DNA from 3 places in the Vibrio chagasii genome. Region 3 is predicted to be linked to each of the others. Evidence: riboswitches for the same ligand, from Rfam matches in the RefSeq annotation. Region 3 holds a riboswitch; each other region holds the start of a gene.
The links. Region 3 has a riboswitch for thiamine pyrophosphate ahead of thiD (bifunctional hydroxymethylpyrimidine kinase/phosphomethylpyrimidine kinase). Riboswitches for the same ligand answer to the same signal wherever they lie in the genome.

Region 1 (6,892 bases), on a different replicon from region 3:
ATCGACCATTCCATTTAATGTGATGACCAATATTAATATCTCAATCGGTGATGACTTCAAATTGTCTGCTTTCGGCCTTGAAGGTGAATTGGTCGGTAAACTGAATGTGGCTCAAAAAGACCAAGGCCCGTTTGTGACGGGCGAGGTCAACATCGTTAACGGTACCTACCAATCGTTTGGACAAGACCTGCTTATCGAAGAGGGAAAAATCTTAATGAATGGGCCACCGGATCAGCCATACGTTGCGATCAATGCGATTCGTAATCCTGACAATACTCAAGATGATGTGACAGCTGGTATTCGAGTGACAGGCCCTGCGACAGAACCAGCTATTGAGATTTATTCTGATCCTGCGATGCCGCAAGCAAATGCTCTTTCATACATCTTGCGTGGTCAAGATATTGATGGCGAGTCGAATGGCTCAATGACAACGACCTTAATTGGCTTGAGCTTAGCGAAGAGCGGTAAGGTCGTTGGTGAGATTGGTGAGGCCTTTGGTGTACAAGATTTGCAACTGGATACCGCAGGCTCTGGCGACGACTCACAAGTCACGGTAAGTGGTTACATCCTGCCTGGTTTACAGGTTAAGTATGGCGTTGGTATCTTCAATTCGCTTGGTGAGTTTACCGTTCGTTATCGATTGATGCAGGATCTCTACGTTGAAGCCGTTTCGGGTCTCGACAGTGCGGTAGACCTTCTTTATCAATTTGAGTTCGAGTAGAGCTGTTTGAGTTCGATCGGCAATGTTTTAGCCATTCATTTAACGCGCTTGCGTGAATGGCTTGTGGGGGATTTATGAAGCATCTTGTTTTTGTTTATGGAACCTTGAGACAGGGTCAATCGAATCATCATTATTTGAAGGGCTGTGATTTACTTGGGCGATTTGATACTCCTGAGGAATACGCTCTTTTTGACCTAGATGCCTATCCCGCGATGATTTTTGGAAAGAAAAGTGTCGCTGGGGAGGTCTATATGATTAACGACGAAGTTTTGGCGTCGCTCGATCGGCTAGAAGATGTGCCTGTCGAGTATCGTCGCGAGCAAATAGAGACTATATTTGGGTTAGCATGGGTATATTTGTATCAGCTTGATCTAACAGCTAATAAAGAAATACTTTCGGGTGACTGGTGTCAGCGGAACAATGATTCCTAACTAGTTAATCACCTTACGAGACAACAAAAAGCCAGCACTGAGGTGCTGGCTTTTTTAATGGCGTTAGTTTGAGAATGAAATGAGAGGGTTACTCAGGGTTCAGCTCAAGAAACTCTTCTACTTTACGTACCATTTTTGTTGAACCAACGAAGAAAGGCACACGTTGGTGTAGCTCTGTTGGTTTGATATCCATAATACGTTGTGCACCGTCTGATGCTATACCGCCAGCTTGCTCCATAAGGAAAGCAATAGGGTTGCATTCATAAAGCAAACGCAATTTACCTTGAGGGTGGCTCTCTGTACTTGGGTACAAGTAGATGCCGCCTTTTAGCAAGTTACGGTGGAAATCAGACACAAGAGAACCAATGTAACGTGACGTGTAAGGGCGGTTATCGCTTGGCTCGCTTTCCTGACAGTATTTGATGTACTTCTTAACACCGGTTGGGAAGCGGATGTAGTTACCTTCGTTGATCGAGTAGATCTTACCTTCGTCTGGAATCATCATGTTTTCATGAGATAGACAGAAAGTACCCAGAGATGGATCGTAGGTGAAACCATTTACGCCAGCACCCGTTGTGTAAACCAGCATGGTTGAAGAACCGTAAATTACGTAACCGGCAGCTACCTGTTTGTGGCCTGGTTGCAGGAAGTCTTCTTGAGTCGGTGGTGTTCCGATTGGAGAGACACGGCGGTAGATAGAGAAAATCGTACCAACCGATACATTTACATCGATATTTGATGAACCATCAAGCGGGTCCATCAACACGACGTATTTTGCGTTTTTGTTGAGCTCTTTATTGAAGGCAACCGCTTCGTCTTCTTCTTCACTTGCTACACCACAAACTTGGTCACGAGCTTCTAGAGCCGCTTTAAATTTGTCGTTCGCATAAAGGTCTAGCTTCTGCTGCTCTTCACCTTGAACGTTGTCTGTACCAACAGCGCCAGTAATGTCGACAAGACCTGCTTTGTTGATTTCACGGTTAACAATTTTTGCAGCAAGACGAATTGATGACAAAAGGGATGATAGATCACCACTTGCATGGGGAAAGTCACTCTGTTTCTCAACAATGAACTCACCAAGGGTGCGCATCTCAGACATGTTATTTCCTTAAACTTCTCTGAATATTAGGGGGGATTTGAGCACCATAGAATTTGCCTCTTAAGTGGGCTTTATTCATCTAGACGCTTACCTAAATTCTAAGGCTTAGATCTTTTTAATGGTAATGAACTAAGCGACACAGATCTCACTTACTATGTCGACTCAATTTGTTTTGCATTGCTGCTCGCTTTTAAGCGTCATTTAATGATAATGAGTACAAGCCGTTTTAATTAGGCACTGTTTATTTAGCCAAGCGTTTTGGAAGCAATTTATGCATATTCATATCTTAGGAATTTGTGGCACCTTCATGGGTGGTGCTGCGGTATTGGCTCGTCAATTAGGTCACAAGGTTACGGGTAGTGACGCGAATGTTTACCCACCAATGAGCACCTTGTTGGAGTCGCAAGGGATTGAAATTATTGAAGGGTTCGACCCAAGCCAACTAGAGCCTAGGCCTGACCTGGTGGTTATCGGTAATGCGATGAGCCGTGGTAACCCATGTGTTGAGTATGTTTTGGATAACAACCTTAGATACACCTCTGGTCCACAATGGCTGCAAGAGTTCTTACTGCATGACCGCTGGGTTCTTGCGGTGTCCGGTACTCACGGTAAAACTACAACTTCCAGTATGTTGGCTTGGATCTTAGAAGACTGCGGTTATGCGCCAGGCTTTTTAGTTGGTGGGGTATTGGGTAACTTTGGTATCTCTGCTCGCTTAGGTGACAGCATGTTCTTCGTGGTAGAAGCCGACGAATACGACAGTGCTTTTTTCGACAAACGCTCTAAGTTCGTTCATTACCATCCAAGAACCTTGGTAATGAATAACCTTGAGTTCGATCATGCCGACATCTTTGACGATCTTGAAGCGATCAAGCGCCAATTCCATCATTTAGTGCGAACTGTGCCAGGCAATGGTCGTATTTTCTCACCCAAGCAAGACACCGCGATTCAAGATGTTTTATCACGTGGCTGCTGGAGTGAGACAGAATCGAGTGGCGAAGCTGGCGATTGGGATGCCAAAAAACGAGTTAAAGATGGCTCTCAATTTGAAGTTTACTTCCAAGGTGAGTGTGTTGGTACAGTAGTTTGGGACTTGGTTGGTGATCATAATGTCAACAATGCTCTTATGGCGATTGCTGCGGCAAGGCATGTGGGTGTGACACCAGATTTAGCGTGTGAATCGTTGGCGAAATTCATCAATACTAAACGTCGTCTAGAGTTTAAAGGCGAGGTCGCTGGTGTGTCTGTTTATGATGATTTTGCTCATCACCCAACGGCGATTGAACTTACGCTCGGCGGCTTACGTAATAAGGTCGACTCGAAAAAAATCATTGCCGTTTTAGAGCCTCGTTCCGCCACCATGAAACGTGGTGTGCATAAAGAAACCTTGGCTGATTCGCTCAAACAAGCGGATTCCACCTACTTATTCCAACCGGACAACATTGATTGGTCGGTGCAGGATGTCGCAGATGCTTGTCATCAGCCTGCACATGTTAGTGACGATATGGATGTATTTGTTGCTAAAATTGTTTCAGAGGCGCAAGCGGGCGACCAAATTCTGGTAATGAGTAATGGTGGCTTTGGTGGTATTCACCAGAAATTGTTGGACGCGTTAGCTCTTAAAGGTTAACCCAGTCCACGACTTTATAATTGAAGTAACTGAGAACATGACAAAACACGATAAAGCGATAATTCTTGCTTTTACTGGCGCATCTGGTGCGCCTTACGGACTGCGCTTGCTTGAATGCTTGTTGGCAGCAGACTATCAGGTCTATCTGTTGATCTCGTCGGCAGCGCGAGTGGTGTTGGCTACTGAGCATGAGCTTAAGTTACCTGCTGGGCCAGATGCGGCAAAGCAAGCCTTGGTTAAGCACTTGGGCTGCGATCCAGAAAAGCTGGTGGTATGCGGCAAAGATGACTGGTTTTCTCCAGTTGCATCAGGTTCTGCAGCGCCGAAGCAGATGGTGGTCTGCCCATGTTCTGCGGGCAGTTTGGCATCCATTGCTCATGGGTTATCGGATAACCTGATTGAGCGCGCAGCAGATGTGGTGATGAAAGAGCGAGGCCAGCTGTTATTGGTGGTTCGTGAAACGCCATTCTCAACGCTACATCTAGAGAACATGCACAAGCTATCGACCATGGGTGTAACCATCATGCCAGCCGCTCCGGGGTTTTATCACCAACCTAAGTCAATAGAAGACTTGGTCGATTTTATGGTGGCGCGCATTCTCGACCATCTTGGTATTGACCAAGGTTTAGTACCTAGATGGGGCTACGATCAACGTAATTGATCCAAACTTGATAGCTTATTGTTAAAAATCGAATTACAATTCTGAACACTCATCGGGGAGCAAACCATTCAAATAATGAATGCGAGCTGAGATCAAGCAGGTGCTTGGGACCCGTAAACCTGAACCAGATAATGCTGGCGTAGGAATTGAGTTAGGAACCACCTCCATCGTTCTCCTCCCTCAAACCTGTGCCGCTCAGACCATGGAGAGCGTCCAGTGAAATTCACATTAACTACCCTTGCTGTTACTACAGCTATCTCTTTTTCTGCCTTTGCTGCAGACGATACGTTAACCGTCTACACCTATGACTCTTTTGCTGCGGATTGGGGCCCTCGTCCTGCCGTCGAGAAAGCGTTTGAAGAAAAGTGTGGCTGTGATGTGAATTTTGTCGCGCTCGAAGATGGTGTCTCTATCTTGAACCGTTTACGCCTTGAAGGCGGCAACAGCAAAGCTGACATCGTTTTGGGCTTAGATAACAACCTCATGGCTGAAGCGAAAGCGACTGGCTTACTGGCTGAGCATAATGTTGATACATCATCAGTAACACTGCCAAATGGTTGGGACGACAATACATTTGTACCTTACGACTTTGGCTACTTCGCTTTTGTCTACAATACAGAGAAGCTAGCAAACCCACCGAAAAGTCTGAAAGAGTTGGTTGAGCAACGTGAAGACCTGAAGGTTATCTACCAAGATCCACGTACTTCAACCCCAGGCCAAGGCATGATGTTGTGGATGAAATCGGTATACGGTGATGAAGCGACAGCGGCATGGAAGAAGCTAGCTCAGAAAACGGTGACGGTAACCAAAGGTTGGTCTGAAGCTTACTCTATGTTCCTAGAGGGCGAATCTGATTTAGTATTGTCTTACACAACTTCTCCGGCTTACCACATCATTGCGGAGAACGATTCTAAGTACGCAGCTGCGAACTTTGAAGAGGGACATTACACTCAAGTGGAAGTGGCAGCAAAGGTCAAAGGCAGTAAGAATGAAAAGCTTGCTGATGAGTTTATGGCGTTTATCCTAAGTGATGAATTCCAATCGGCGATGCCGACAGGCAACTGGATGTACCCAGTGACGGACGTTGAGCTACCTAAAGGTTTCGAACAACTGACGGTACCTCAGAAAGCGTTAAGCTTTAGCTCTGAAGAGATCGCCGAGAAGCGTAAGCCTTGGATTCGTGAATGGCAGAGTGCACTTACTTTTTAATTTACTTTTAAAAGAATGAACGACCTGTATTTAAAGCCATTCTTTATGTTTGGAATAGACTTTTTACGGTAAAAATCAATTTATGATAAAGAAAACGCCTAAGGTCGGTATTTGGGTCGCGATACTCATTACCGCCTTCGTGGTTTCAGCAGTAGGGGCATTGCTTAGCAATGCCCCTTCTCTTGATATCAGCCAAGTATGGTCCGATCCCTACTATTGGCATGTAACGAAGTTCAGTTTTTATCAAGCGACACTCTCAACGGTGCTGAGTGTTGGCTTTGCTATACCTATTGCACACGCCCTGTGTCGCAGACAGTTTTTTGGGCGAGCACTACTGTTAAGGCTCTTTGCGTCGACCTTAGTTTTGCCTGTGTTGGTCGGTGTATTCGGTTTGTTAGCGATTTACGGCAACAGTGGGTGGTTAGCTAAATCCTTGGCGAACTTCGACATTGAGCTCCCATTCTCGATTTATGGCCTGAATGGTATTTTGTTGGCACACGTCTTCTTCAACCTGCCTTATGCTAGTCGCTTACTTCTGCAAGCGTTAGATACCGTGCCTGCTGAGCAGCACAAGTTGTGTGCGCATTTAGGCATGAGTCATTGGAATAAATTCAAATGGGTTGAATGGCCTCGCTTAAGACAACAGTTACCCCATGTATGTGGCTTAGTCTTCATGCTGTGCTTTACCAGCTTTGCAACTGTGATGGCGCTGGGCGGTGGACCTAAATCAACCACTATCGAGCTCGCTATTTATCAGGCGATTAAATTCGACTTTGATCTGCAAGCAGGGGCTTTGCTGGCGATATGGCAAATGCTGTTATGTGGCGTGTTAGCGGTGAGTATTCAGCGCCTATCTAAGCCGATCTCAGTGACGGCGAGTCAGCTGTCGGAAGAGAAGTATTTGGTTAAAGACAGCTGGTGGTCAAAAGCTTGGGATAGCTTTTGGATCATCATGGTATCAATACTCGTATTACCGCCACTGTTGATGGTGCTTGTTAGTGGTATTAACGCTCAAGCCTTGACAGTGCTCAGCAGTGAGCCATTTTGGGCGGCGCTGATGACGTCGGTGAGAGTCGCTTTATTGGCGAGTGTTATTGCTGTTGGCATAGGTATCGCTATATTGCTCACGAGCCGAGCATGG
Region 2 (6,892 bases), on a different replicon from region 3:
CTTTAACCAGTTGCTCAGCCGCTTTTAATGTCTCAATTGGGTCTGGCATCAAGTACTTTGGATCTGGGTGAATTTCCAGTTTGAGCCAATTTGTGCCTAGAGCTTCGCGAGCCAAGTGCGCAGCAAAGATGGCATCCTTCGCGTTCTTAGCCCCAGAGGTATTCGGAAGTAGATTTACGCCGGCATCAATAATGGGCTGTAAAATATCGTCTTGCTCAGAACGAATATCGACTCTCTTCAGTGCCATGGTTGCCAGTTGAGAACCTGAAGCTTCGATAGCACTCGCCATCAAATGCTTGTTGGCGAACTTACCTGTGCCAGTGAACAGACGTGATTGGAATGTTTTATCTGCGATGGTTAACATGGTTAGCCCCCTGCAATAGCTTGAAAAAGAGAGATAGAATCGCCTTCATTGACGATGGTTTGTTGCCACTGGCTACGCGGGACAACCGTGTTATTGATAGCGAATACACACCCTAAGTCAGGTAGCGAAAGCGAATGAATAATATCTGCAAGAGAAGATGATTGCGCGACCTGCTCTGGTTGCTCGTTTATTGAAATAGTGATGTTGCTCATAGTGCTTCTTCTTCTAAATTATTGGTCACTGACGAATTGCACACCGGACATTCGATATCTTGCGTGACCATTAGGTTTTGCCAGTTCATAGTCTTACCGTCGAACAGCTTGAGCTGATGTGTCGCCACTTGAAACTCGCCACTGCTAATGTGCTGAATAGCAGCAAGAGCTTGGAGGTTTCCTATAGTCCCGACGACAGGCCCAATGATGCCACTATCACTACAACGCATTGTTTGTGGATGGTGGTCAAACGGGAAAAGACAGTGGTAACAGCCCTGCTGGTTTTGATAATCGAAGACAATAAATTGACCTTTCCAACCAATTGCGGAGCCTGATATCAATGGTGTGTTAGCCTCAAAACACGCTTGGTTAACTTGCTGGCGTGTGGCGAAGTTGTCGGTACAGTCCAACACAACATCAGCTAGCATCACTTCAAGCTTTAACTGGCTTTCGGCCATTCGCTTGTTGATGGTCCTAACTTGGCTTCTACCATTTAACTCACTCAGTTGCAGTTTCAATGCATCGACTTTAGCTGTACCAAGATCGCTTTCTTTGAACGCGACCTGTCGTTGTAGATTGGATGAGCCGACACAATCATCATCAACCAACACGATTTTTCCGATGCCAGACGCTGCTAGATAAAGAGTCGCAGCATTCCCCAAACCACCACAACCAATAACTAACACATGACCGTTTAGTAGATTTCGTTGTCCTTGTTCACCAATTTCAGGCAGTGCGATTTGGCGCTGATAGCGTACAAATTCAAAGTCACTCAGCATGGCTTAACTCCTGACGAACCTCTTCAGTAAAGGTTGAAGAGTTGCCATTCATAAGAGCTTCGAAAAACTCAATAACCGCTTTGGGATCTTCCGCCAACGTAATTGCACGCACTACCGCGAGGCTCGAGACACCACAATCCCATACCTGCTCTGCCGTCGATTGGTCAATCCCACCAATAGCCACGGTCGGATAACCGACAAGCACTTCACTGTATGGAATGGTATCGATAAGCTGCTGGTAAAGAGCTAAACGCACTAGACCTTGCGGCTTTGATGGCATCTGTTTTGTGGTTGTTGGGAAGATATGTCCTAACGCGATGTAACTTGGGTTGATTTGAACGATGCGTAACAACTCATAGTATCCATGTGTCGATAGGCCGATCTTAATACCCGCTTGGCTCAGTTGGGAAAGGTTCGATTCTTCAATATCCTCTTGTCCCAAGTGAACACCAAAAGCGCCATGTTTGAGTGCAAGTTGCCAATAGTCATTGATAAAAACCTGAGCGTTATGTTCTCGACCAAGTTCGATCGATCGTGCGACTTGTTGCTCTAAGTCAGCTTGCTGAGGGTTCTTGATTCGCAGTTGTACCGTATTGATTCCAAGCTTAAGGAGCCTTTCAATCCAATCAACATCATCGACAACTGGGTAAAGCCCGAGGCTTTTCTTAGTCAAATCAGGGAATGAAAGTGACGTTCCTTGATGGGCCCAGCCAACACTAATGCCTAAACTCTTGTCTTCTAAAACCGGAGTTGGAAACCCTTGGTAGTGGCTTGGCCATGTTCCACGTGAAACATTAGACGCAGCGCGTGCGAGAACCAGTGCGTCTTCTAATGGAAAATCTAGAGCCAATAACATTAGTAACCACGCAAAGTGATGGCGGCTATCTATGGCTTGATGATCGGGGTTAATACTTTTAATAGCTCGATTAGCGTTTAAGTGTGACCAAATATCTAACACGGCAGCGTCATTGGTTACACCAACGTATATCGTATTAGGGTATTGCGCTAAAGCATCGCGAACATCTGCCAGCGATAACGGCTCGTCATAAATCACAATATGGTCAAGTGAGCCTAGCTGCTCCGCTTCAACTGATGCGACATCAGAAGCAAAGCCAATAGTAAGTGAGTGTTGAGAATCAACGATAGAGAAGTATTGAGTTGGGCTGACACCCAACTCAACTGCATCAGTTGCTAAGCCTTGTCGCTTAGCAACCAATAGACAGTGTTGAACCTCTCCCGTTAACTCAATATATTGAGATGGGATCAGAATTTTCACTGTCATTATTCCTCTAGTTGAGCTTCTTTCGCACCAACGGCTGGGTGGTAAAGCTCTGAGCCAGTATCACGGAACTCTTGTGATTTTTGACGCATCCCTTCCAGCGGATTGTCTAGCATCTTGATCTCGATAGCCTGATCAGAGGCTACTTGTTCTGTGTCTTTAGCATACTCTCTCACTTCCTGAGAAATCTTCATCGAACAGAATTTAGGTCCACACATAGAACAGAAATGTGCGACCTTACCTGATTCTTGTGGCAAGGTTTCATCATGGAAAGAACGGGCTGTATCAGGGTCTAGTGCTAAGTTAAATTGGTCTTCCCAACGGAATTCAAAGCGCGCTTTTGAAAGCGCATTATCACGGATTTGTGCTCCTGGATGCCCTTTTGCCAAGTCAGCAGCGTGCGCCGCTAGCTTGTAAGTAATCAAGCCAGTCTTAACATCCTCTTTATTTGGCAAGCCTAAGTGCTCTTTTGGGGTCACGTAACAAAGCATCGCACAGCCATACCAACCGATCATCGCGGCACCAATACCAGAGGTGATATGGTCGAAACCAGGGGCAATGTCTGTAGTAAGCGGGCCTAATGTATAGAAAGGCGCTTCATGGCAGTGCTCTAACTGCTCGTCCATGTTCTCTTTAATAAGGTGCATTGGTACATGTCCAGGGCCTTCAATTATCACCTGTACGTCATATTCCCACGCCACTTTCGTCAGTTCACCTAAGGTGCGAAGTTCAGCAAATTGAGCCTCGTCATTGGCATCAGCAATAGAGCCCGGACGCAGGCCATCACCTAATGAAAGTGCTACATCGTACTTCGCACAGATCTCACAAATCTCGCGGAAGTGGGTGTATAGAAAGCTTTCTTGGTGATGAGCAAGACACCATTTAGCAATGATAGAACCGCCACGAGAGACAATTCCGGTAACACGCTTAGCCGTCATAGGGACATAGCGAAGAAGCAAGCCAGCATGAATCGTAAAGTAGTCGACGCCCTGCTCTGCTTGCTCAATTAAGGTGTCACGCATCACTTCCCAGTTAAGGTCTTCAGCAACACCGTTCACTTTCTCAAGTGCTTGGTACATAGGAACAGTACCAATTGGCACTGGGCTATTACGTAGAATCCACTCTCGTGTTTCGTGAATATTTCGACCAGTCGACAAATCCATCACTGTATCGCCGCCCCAGCGGGTTGACCAAACTAACTTCTCAACTTCTTCTTCAATCGAAGAGCTTACAGAAGAGTTACCGATATTGGCGTTCACCTTAACTAAGAAATTTCGGCCAATAATCATAGGTTCTGATTCTGGGTGGTTGATGTTTGAAGGGATAATTGCTCGACCTTCAGCAACCTCTTTACGCACGAACTCAGGGGTAATTTCTTTCGGTAGGTTTGCGCCAAAGTTATGACCAGGGTGTTGGTGGTTCAGTTGCTCATCTGCGAACTTCTGACGCCCCATATTCTCGCGAATCGCAATGTATTCCATCTCAGGGGTAATAATCCCCTTACGAGCATAGTACAACTGAGTCACACATTGATCGCCAGTCGCACGACGAATTCTAGGCAGGTTTCCGTAACGAAGCTCGTCTAAGGTTTCGTCCTCTAGGCGCTCTTTGGTATAAACAGAGCTAACATCATCTAATAGCTCGGTATCACCACGCTCTTCGATCCACTGCTCTCTTAGCTTTGGAAGGCCGTTATAAAGGTCTATCTCGTGCGTTGGGTCGGTATAAACACCAGAGGTGTCATAGATGTGAATAGGTGCATTAGGTTCAAATACAGGCTCTTTTTTGGTACCACCAACAAGGCTATCAGCAAGTGATATCTCTCGAACTGGGACTTGAATGTCCTCTCGAGAACCTTGGATGTAAGCTTTCTTTGAATTTGGATAAGGTTGTACTGATAAAGAATCGATGAAATTCTTCGCTTCCAGTCTTGCTTGTTTACGACTCGACATAGCATTTTTCCTTGGCTTTTAGCCATTATTTATTGGGATAAAAATGCTTGACGGATTGATGCTACAAGAGGGATCACGGTAAGAAATACAGTTGTGATCTGGTGATAGATCTCTAGAGGGATTCTAGTTAGATATCTACTCTTGTTCCCTTCGCAGGTATTAGCCTGATCAGGTTCAACGGATCCCGAGTTAACGGTCTCAGCCATATGGCACTCCGACAAGTACGATCGAGTATATAAAAACGGCTTGGAGAAACCAAGCCGAGTTGTTAACAAATCGTAAGAAAGTTTTAAGACTTTATCAAAAGTTGGAAGCCGATCCATGCGGCTGAAATACTGAGTACTACATTAAGCAGAACATTAAGCCCCATCTTGAAAAATGCGCCTTGCTGCATAAGAAGCACGTTATCCATCGAAAAAGTGGAGAATGTAGTCAAGGCACCAAGGAAGCCCAAGCCAATAATCTGTCTCCAGGGTTCAGTTGCAACCATCTCATTTTCGAACGCGGCGATCAGTAATCCCATAATCAAAGAGCCAATCACGTTAACAGTTAGCGTACCATAAGGAAAACCTCGTCCAAACATCACTACGCATAACTCGGAAATCAGATAACGTGAACAAGCACCAAAAGCGCCACCAATAGCGATAAAACCAAGAATAGATAACTGACCCATGAATCCTCCCTAACAATAATCCCTATATTCTAGCTTTAACGCCGATAAAAGCGAGGGTGGAAACTAAGAATGTATGCGCAAATATTAAACGTTACAGGTGTCACTTAACTTCGATATAACCCATCAGTCCTGTTTTCATATGTTCAATCACATGACAGTGATACATCCAACGTCCGGGGTTATCTGCCACAAATGCTGCTTTAGCTCGACCGTTCTTTCCAAGTAACACAGTATCTGTGTGAAAAGGTTCTTCAATTTTTTTGCCATCTAACTCAAGTACCGTAAACGTATGACCATGAATATGGATTGGATGATGGTATTGAGTAACATTCTTAAGATCGAATATATAGGTTTTGCCTAACTCTAATGTAGCGAGTGGGTCCGGAATATTGTCTTTACTCATTCCTTCCCAGGCTCTTTTATTTGTCAGCCAAAACTTAGGCATGGATTTCCCATCTTTAGAAACCGGCGACACCGCCCCTTCCCACTCAAACACAAAATCGATCTCTTCTGCATTCGCGAGATCTAACTTAGGTACTGGATTCAGAGGCAACAAAGGAAGTGCTTTGCCTTCTATGAGCGTGGAATCTACGACTTCAAATTCACACAAGGAAAAAGGAAAACGTCCCTTCATTTGCAGAACATTCACTCGCTTGCCAGCCTTTGGAGCAATCAGTCCTATGTCAACTCGCATACCTGGACCGATTTTATGTTCAGTCAACCTATAAGGTGTTTTTATCGGGTTACCATCTATGGCAATAACCCATGCTTCTACACCTTCAACAGCGATAGGATAAGTGATTGTGTTATCGACATTAGCTATACGAAGCCTAGTCGTTGCATGTTGCTTTAGTTGATAAGTAGGCTCATGTACTCCATTAACACTGCTCCACTCCCCAGGAGTCCCCATACGAGCGCTAAGACGTGGGATCATTAAGTCCTTCCACTGTCCTTGTTTATCAAGGTGCCAGTGTTTAAGCATCAAAGCATGCTCTTCATCGAACTGAACTGGTGTGCTCTCTTCAACAACAATTAGACCGACTAAGCCCATACCAAGTTGTTTAACACTGTTCATGTGTGGGTGATACCAGAACGTGCCTGCATCTGGTGGCGTAAATTCATAGACGAACGTTTCACCGGGCATAATTGGTGGCTGACTCAAGAAAGGCACTCCGTCCATTTCTATAGGGATTCTTAAACCATGCCAGTGAATTGTGGTTGGTTCTGATAATTTATTAGTGAAATGAATCGTAACTTTGTCGCCCTGTCGACAACGAATTGTTGGCGCAGGGATCTGACCATTGAACCCCAAAACGTTAGTAGTAAATCCAGGTACAATTTCAGCAGTAGAAGGCTCAGCAGTTAAGTCGTAAACATACCCTCCCTTCTCATCAACCGACCTCTTCATAGAACAAGCAGGAAGGACTGTAAGTGCAGATATAGCGAGAGATGATTGAATAAATTTACGACGAGAGATGTCCATATTTGTAGCCTTTTAGTAATAACGACCAAAATGTAACAAAATATTGAGAATAATTCTCATAAAGAAATGAAGTTTGTGGCTTGGATATTAATAAACGAGGCTGAGATAAGTAAGCACTTACACTGTTTCATCAGAACTAGCGAAACGAGG
Region 3 (6,892 bases):
AACAGCCAAATCGCGGTTTCGGTTGATGAGCAGGATCGTCTTACCAAATCACTGGGTGAAAATGCGCAAGGTGCGAATACCATCGCGCAAAGTAACCAAGAGTCAGTCAGCAGCATTTCAGGTGCAGCTAGCGACTTAACTGAGGTTGCGCATCACCTAGAGAGCCAAGTGAACCGATTTAGAACCTAGTCAGCTAGTCTATACACTGCTGGTACAGTTCCAAACCAATAATAAAAAGCCCCCAACACATAAGTGTCGGGGGCTTTTCTATAACTAAAGCGTTTTAAGTTAGGCTTCTAACTGATTTCTTAGGTGCAGATGAACCTTATTGAATCTTCAAACGTTGAATCAGAGTTTCTTCGTCTAACTGATATAGCTCATCAAGCAAGCTCATTTGCAAGCTACCCGGACCGCGAGAGTTCTCAGCAGCAATTTCACCAACCACACCTAATACCGCCGCGGCAGCCAAACCGCTTTCATCACCAACAGCAGCAAATGCGCCAGTCAGTGCGGTTAAAGTACAACCCATACCCGTCACATACGGCATCATTTGGTGTCCATTGTTTAACGTTACTACGCTGTCTTTGGTGACAACATAATCCGTCTCGCCTGAAATCACCACATTTGCACCGTATTCAGCCACTAAGCATTGTGCAGCACCTAACGCAGCACCACTGCTATCAAGCGCATCCACACCTTTGCTCTGCGCTTGCTCGCCCGCCAATGCAATAATCTCAGACGCGTTACCACGAATGATTAGCTTATCCGCTAAACGTGCGATTTGACGAGAAGTCTCTGTACGCAGCGTACTTGCACCACAACCGACTGGGTCAAGCACCACAACCTTGTTGTTCGCGTTCGCTTGTTCAACCGCGAAGCACATTCTTGGCGCCCAGACACTGTCGAGCGTGCCAATGTTGATCACCAAAGCGCCAGAAAATGACATGATCTCAACCAGCTCTTGTTGCGAGTGCGCCATGATAGGCGAAGCACCAATTGCCAATAACGCATTGGCTGTATTGTTCATCACCACATAGTTAGTAATATTCACAACCAGTGGCTTTTGCTCTCGTACTGCGCGCAGCGATTGGATGATTTGTTCAGTTAGCATGGATTAGTCCTTATTCGTAAAAGTCGCTTTAAGCCGTTGTTGAGTCATTCAGTGCATTCAGACCTTGCTGCCAGAAAGCCACTTCCATACGCGTTGCGGTTTTAAATATATGCACGATGTTCTGGCCGCGCTCGCTGTTGATATCAATTTCAGCCAGTAGCTGATTGAAATACTCAGCGCCTGTTGCCACGCCAGACTGAAACTCTTCACCACCGTAAAGCTGCAACCAGCTTGCGTATGGGTTACCTTCCAAAACAGTGTCACTGCTTTCTAATAGCGCTTTACCAATCACAGCATAACCAATTGAACACGGAGCCAATGCCGCATAAAGATCAACAAGATCCCCCGTCATACCCGCGTCTAAAACGTATCGCGTGTAAGCGACGGTGCCGAAATCTTCTGGTTCGTTTTCTAAATCAGATTCCGTTAAGCCCCATTGACCACAGTAAGTCACGTGGTGAGAAATTTCAGAATCCAATAGAGCATGAACACTTGGCAGAGCACGGCGCATATCAGCTAGTGTTTTTGCCTTATAAATCGCCAATGCATAAGCACGGGCATACTGTTTCAAGAACAGAAAATCTTGTTTCAAGTAATGCAGAAAACACGGCTGAGCAAGAGTGCCGTTTGCCAGCGTTTTAACAAAATCATGCTCGGTGTAATCTTGCCAATCTTGCTGACAGGCTTGGATTAAGTCTTGGTATTTCATGAGATTCCTTAGTCAAAAGCCGGTACGTAATCAGCAGCTTTTGGTAGTGATTTGATAATGCCTTTGTCGAACATGAACTGCGCGTAATCATCGTAACGCTTCATGTCTACCGCAGAAGGGCGAAGTGCAAAACGAGTCAATGTGTCGTTCCATGCACGTTGGTTAAGCTCGTTGTTTAACGTATCTGGCGAATACGCCACAAACTCGCTCCAAGAGTCTTGCGGGTGGTTCACAATGTAAGTGGTTGCTTGCTCAAGTGCTTTGTTGAATGCTTTGATTGCTTCGTCGTCGTGTTTCTTTGCGTTCGCCACAAAGATCAACTCGTCGTAAGCTGGCACACCGTGCTCTTCTGGGAAGAATGCTTTGGCTTTAAAGCCTTCAAGGGCTAGTTGATTCGTTTCGAAGTTACGTAAGCCACCCCAGATTGCATCTACTTTGCCTGATGCCAGTGAAGACGACAGTGCCCAACCAACATTGATAGTTTGGACGTCAGTAAACTCAACATTTTCCTGAGCTAGCATGGTGCCGATCGTCGCTTCTTCATTACCTGCAATCGCGATACCGATCTTTTTGCCTTTCAGATCCGCTAGTGAATCGTTCTTGCCGTTATCCAGCACCATCAACGTGTTCAGTGGTGTGGCGATTAGGGTTGATGCACGAACCAAAGGCAAGCCTGCAGCGACATCCATAGTTAAACTTGGTTGGTAGGTTACTGCGAGATCGACCTTACCTGCTGCAACGAGTTTTGCTGGCGTGCTTGGGTCAGCTGGCTCTTGGATTTCAATCTCTAGGCCCTGATCTGCAAAGTAACCACGCTCTTGAGCAATCACAATGGGGCCGTGGTTCGGGTTTACAAACCAATCCAACATCAGTGTCAGTTTCTTGTGTTCCGAATCCGCTAATGCATGACCTGAAACTAGCGAAGCAAGCAGTGCCACTGCACCTACCAATTTGGTGTTTTTCATAGTTAACCTTTCCTTTTGAATATTATTATTGTGTTTGTCGATCTAATTTCTAACGTGGTTTGTTTAGATAAATAGCCTGAGCGAAGCTTTATTAAACAAAGAGTTATTGAGCTAGCCATCATTGGTTCCCCCAGGGGATAGCTTTTTTGAGTAATTTGTCTGTGATGAAGTAGAGCGAGATAGAGAGCACCGCCAAGATAAACAAGGCAGCAAACATCTCATCAATGATCATGCGCGCATTGGCTTGCAGCATTAGGTAGCCTAGCCCTTCACTCGAACCCACCCACTCGCCAACAACCGCGCCAATCGGAGCGATAACCACTGCCACACGAATGCCCGACGCCAATGTTGGCAGAGCAGCAGGAAGTTGAATGTGGCGTAGCAGTTGCCATTTCGATGCACCCATCGTCTTAGCGAGATCAAGATACCCAGTCGGAGTATTTCGCAGGCCGTCATAACAGCAGGTAGTTACAGGGAAGAAAATTATGATCGCCGCCATCACTACTTTTGAGGCGATACCATAGCCAAGCCACAGCATCAGTACTGGCGCGATCGCAAATACAGGAATCGCTTGGCTAGCAATCAAGATCGGCAACAGCCAGCGTTTCAATGGGTCAAACATCAACATCTGCAGAGCGAAAAACAGCCCCATCGTCAGACCTAGTAATAGCCCTAGCAAGATTTCTTGTGCAGTTACCCAAGTGTGTTTGAGCAACACGTCATAGCGTTCAATTAGCTTGAGGAAAACTTCAGCAGGAGCCGGCAGAATAAAGCTTGGCATTTCGAAAACAACGACCACAAGTTGCCATAAGCCGAGAATCACAACACTGCTGATAAGCAAACGCATAACGGGATTAATCTGAGTTGAACGCTCAGACCTAGCCTGCACGTTCGTTGGCTGAGTGACAGCTTCACTTCGCGTTAAATCAGTCATAATCACGCTCCAACTGGTCTAAGATCGCCTGTTGCAACTCGGCACACTCACCATCGAGCACTCGTGGCGTCGCCGTGTGAGGCACAGATAAAGAGTGAGCGCTCGCAGGTGTGCCTTGGAACACATACAAGTTATCCGCCAAACGCACTGCTTCTTGCGGATCATGAGTGATCAACACAACGGTTTTATCTCTTAATAGTTCACAGGCTAAGCTCTGTAACTTGTGTCTTGTTACCGCGTCCAGTGCTGAGAAAGGCTCATCCATCAACACCACTGGCTTGTCTTGCATTAAGGTTCGAGCCAAAGCAACACGCTGGCGCATACCACCAGACAACTGATCCGGCATAGTATCCGCGTAATCGGCCAAACCAACTGAAGCGAGTAACTCGAACGCTCGGTTCTTTTGGTCTGCATTTTGATGCTTGTTCGTAGTGTCTTGGAAGCGATGGCTCAGGCATACATTGTCGATAACCGACAACCATGGCAGTAACAAATCTTGCTGTGCCATGTAAGCGATGCGATTGGTTAAAGGCAGTTCATCAGACGTTACCAATGTGCCCTGCCACTCCACCTTGTCGCCCAACAAACCTGCTAAATAACGCAATACCGTCGTTTTCCCACAACCACTTCGCCCAAGCAGCACTGTCCACTTACCTGCGCTTAAGTTAAGTGACAGCCCCGACAGGGTCGCGTACTCGCTATCTCGGTAACGCAACGTCGTATTGCTAAGTTGAACGCTAACCGTATTAACGGACATTACCGTGCCCAGCGAAAAAGTGATTTACTGGGCCATGACCTTGACCTACTTTCAACTCGTCAGCATGGGCAATCGCGCGTGAAATGTATTGCTTACCTAAGTCGACAGCCTCTGGAAGCGTGTTGCCTTGAGCCAAGAAAGAAGCAATAGCAGAAGAGAGCGTGCAGCCCGTTCCATGAGTGTTGTTGGTAGGAAAACGCTTCGCGGTAATGACAGCAGATGCAGTTGGTAGAATCAGTAAGTCATTGCTGTTTTCATCTTTCTCTAGATGACCACCTTTTAGCAGAACGGCTTTAGCACCTAAAGCGCGTAAGTCTTCAATCATATCCTGCATTTCGGCTTCGCTTTCAGGAACGGCTTTTCCTGTCAGTGCAGCGCCTTCTGGCAAATTAGGCGTGATGATGTCAGCGAGCGGAATCAGCTCTTGTTTTAATGTGGTGATAGCCGAGTTTTCTAAGAGAAGGTCGCCACTTGTCGCGACCATTACAGGGTCAATTACTAAGTGTTTGGGCTGGTATTGTTTGATTTTGTCTGCAACGACTTTGATGATTTCCGAATCCGCTAACATACCGACTTTTACCGCCACGATATTCAAATCGGTGAACACCGCATCTAATTGGCTGGCAACATGCTCAAGTGGGATTGGGAAAATGGCTGATACGCCTTGGGTATTCTGAGAGGTAATCGCAGTAATCACCGAACAAGCGAAGCTACCCGTTGCAGACATGGCTTTAATATCCGCTTGAATACCTGCGCCGCCGCCACTATCGGAACCTGCAATGGTTAAAACAATCGGAGTATTGACCACCGAAGATTGGTTTTGTGGTGTTTGTGTATTCTTGAGTGGCGCTTGAGTGTTGGAATGCTGCGTCATGGTCGCTCCTACTATCTAAAAGACGTAAGAGAACCGAACTTTGGCCGTAAAGAGAGTGTGGAAGTGAAACCAATGAGAGCTCATTGTTAGACCACATAGACAAAGTCATCATAGTTCCCTACGCCAGTGTTAACTGAATCAGGTTCAACGGGTCTCGAATAACGATCTCAGCAAATACCAATTAAGGTGGATGCCCCCCGACTATTGATAACGATAGTAACAGCACTCTCGCGACTGAGATACTCATTTTATTCATTTATAAGAGACAAGCATGAATAAAATTCAATTTAGCTTTGTTAACAAGCACTTAGTTTCGCTGATTATTTGGTTGTGATTGAATGGATAAACACATGACTATCAACAACATACCTATCCAACCGACCAAAGGTATCCGCTCCCCCACAATCCAAACAGCCAATACGGCGGCAACAACTGGCTCAAGCAAAGTAATCAAATTCGCACTACTTGCCGTGACATGTCTTAACCCGAAACTGAACGCGATATAACCCAAACATTGAGGAAGTAACACCAAGTAACTCACCACGAATATATTAGTACTTGAAGCGAATAGATTGTCACCAGTGAACCATAACGTTGGTAATAACAACATTGCACCTAAACCAAATATGCTGCCCATCGCCGCTTGTGACTTGATGCCCTGGTCTATCAGAGCTTTTGTCGCCCACGAATAAATGGCATAACACAACCCAGCAACCAAACCTAAACCAATACCTAAAAGCTTCAGGCCATCATTAGGTTCGCTCCCTACTGACGACTCAGAAAAAACCAATAGTCCAATACCAACCACGCCAATGGCAAAGCTCGTCAGCCAACGTTTATTAATATTATTATTTTTGCTAATAAGACACTCTAAAAGCGCAGAAAAGAACGGAGCAGTAGCTATCGACACCACAGTTCCCATCGCGACACCCGATAATTTCATCGAAGAGTAGAAAGCCAAAGGATAGATCGCCAAAGCCAATGCACTCGCGGCTAACAACTTTTTGTTGAGCAAAAGCTTATCAAGTGAAGATAAGATCTTCCGATACGCCAAGCCCGCTTGCATTAAGCCACCAACGCCCATTGAAAACGCGCCAATCGCTAGCGGGCTGAGATCCGGCGCAAAGCTTGCGGCTGTACCTGTCGTACCCCATAAAACAGAAGCAAACACGATGGCTAAAGTGCCCGTTTGGAATTCGTTAACGCGATTGATGGCAAGATTCATTACTATTACCTAGTCTATTTTCATTTCTGAACTAGATAATAGTGAACACACGCTAGATTTAGTTTGCCAAAAGGACGCTATTATTGCTTTGAAAGACTCTCTTTCATTGAACCTAAAAACGCCCTCGGAGACATGCCAAAGTGCTGAGAGAAGCGTCGACTGAACGCAGACAAGTCGCTATAGCCCACATTTTCTGCGACCAATTGAACAGGTAAATCAGTATGGCTTAGCAAGGCTTGTGCTTTCTCCATACGATAGCAAGTGATGTATTTAAGGGCACTGATTCCAATACACTCTTTAAAGCGCTTCTTAAATTG

Region 1: linked by a shared signal. The riboswitch ahead of thiB (thiamine ABC transporter substrate binding subunit) and the one ahead of thiD (bifunctional hydroxymethylpyrimidine kinase/phosphomethylpyrimidine kinase) in region 3 are both predicted to bind thiamine pyrophosphate.
Region 2: linked by a shared signal. The riboswitch ahead of thiC (phosphomethylpyrimidine synthase ThiC) and the one ahead of thiD (bifunctional hydroxymethylpyrimidine kinase/phosphomethylpyrimidine kinase) in region 3 are both predicted to bind thiamine pyrophosphate.

Annotation. Positions count from the first base shown of each region.
Region 1 is NZ_AP025465.1:3,021,201-3,028,092, reverse strand. It holds gene tamB (autotransporter assembly complex protein TamB) at 1-721, shown strand, start outside; gene OCV52_RS13925 (gamma-glutamylcyclotransferase family protein) at 796-1,152, shown strand; gene fbp (class 1 fructose-bisphosphatase) at 1,241-2,251, opposite strand; gene mpl (UDP-N-acetylmuramate:L-alanyl-gamma-D-glutamyl-meso-diaminopimelate ligase) at 2,523-3,881, shown strand; gene OCV52_RS13910 (flavin prenyltransferase UbiX) at 3,919-4,542, shown strand; TPP riboswitch at 4,586-4,705, shown strand; gene thiB (thiamine ABC transporter substrate binding subunit) at 4,759-5,751, shown strand; gene thiP (thiamine/thiamine pyrophosphate ABC transporter permease ThiP) at 5,834-6,892, shown strand, end outside.
Region 2 is NZ_AP025465.1:3,344,698-3,351,589, forward strand. It holds gene OCV52_RS15460 (thiazole synthase) at 1-364, opposite strand, end outside; gene thiS (sulfur carrier protein ThiS) at 367-576, opposite strand; gene OCV52_RS15470 (HesA/MoeB/ThiF family protein) at 573-1,355, opposite strand; gene OCV52_RS15475 (thiamine phosphate synthase) at 1,345-2,637, opposite strand; gene thiC (phosphomethylpyrimidine synthase ThiC) at 2,637-4,586, opposite strand; TPP riboswitch at 4,715-4,813, opposite strand; gene crcB (fluoride efflux transporter CrcB) at 4,876-5,259, opposite strand; gene OCV52_RS15490 (multicopper oxidase family protein) at 5,360-6,742, opposite strand.
Region 3 is NZ_AP025466.1:1,739,570-1,746,461, reverse strand. It holds gene OCV52_RS23530 (methyl-accepting chemotaxis protein) at 1-189, shown strand, start outside; gene thiM (hydroxyethylthiazole kinase) at 326-1,111, opposite strand; gene tenA (thiaminase II) at 1,140-1,820, opposite strand; gene OCV52_RS23515 (ABC transporter substrate-binding protein) at 1,829-2,785, opposite strand; gene OCV52_RS23510 (ABC transporter permease) at 2,904-3,719, opposite strand; gene OCV52_RS23505 (ABC transporter ATP-binding protein) at 3,712-4,476, opposite strand; gene thiD (bifunctional hydroxymethylpyrimidine kinase/phosphomethylpyrimidine kinase) at 4,466-5,350, opposite strand; TPP riboswitch at 5,449-5,560, opposite strand; gene OCV52_RS23495 (DMT family transporter) at 5,658-6,575, opposite strand; gene OCV52_RS23490 (helix-turn-helix domain-containing protein) at 6,656-6,892, opposite strand, start outside.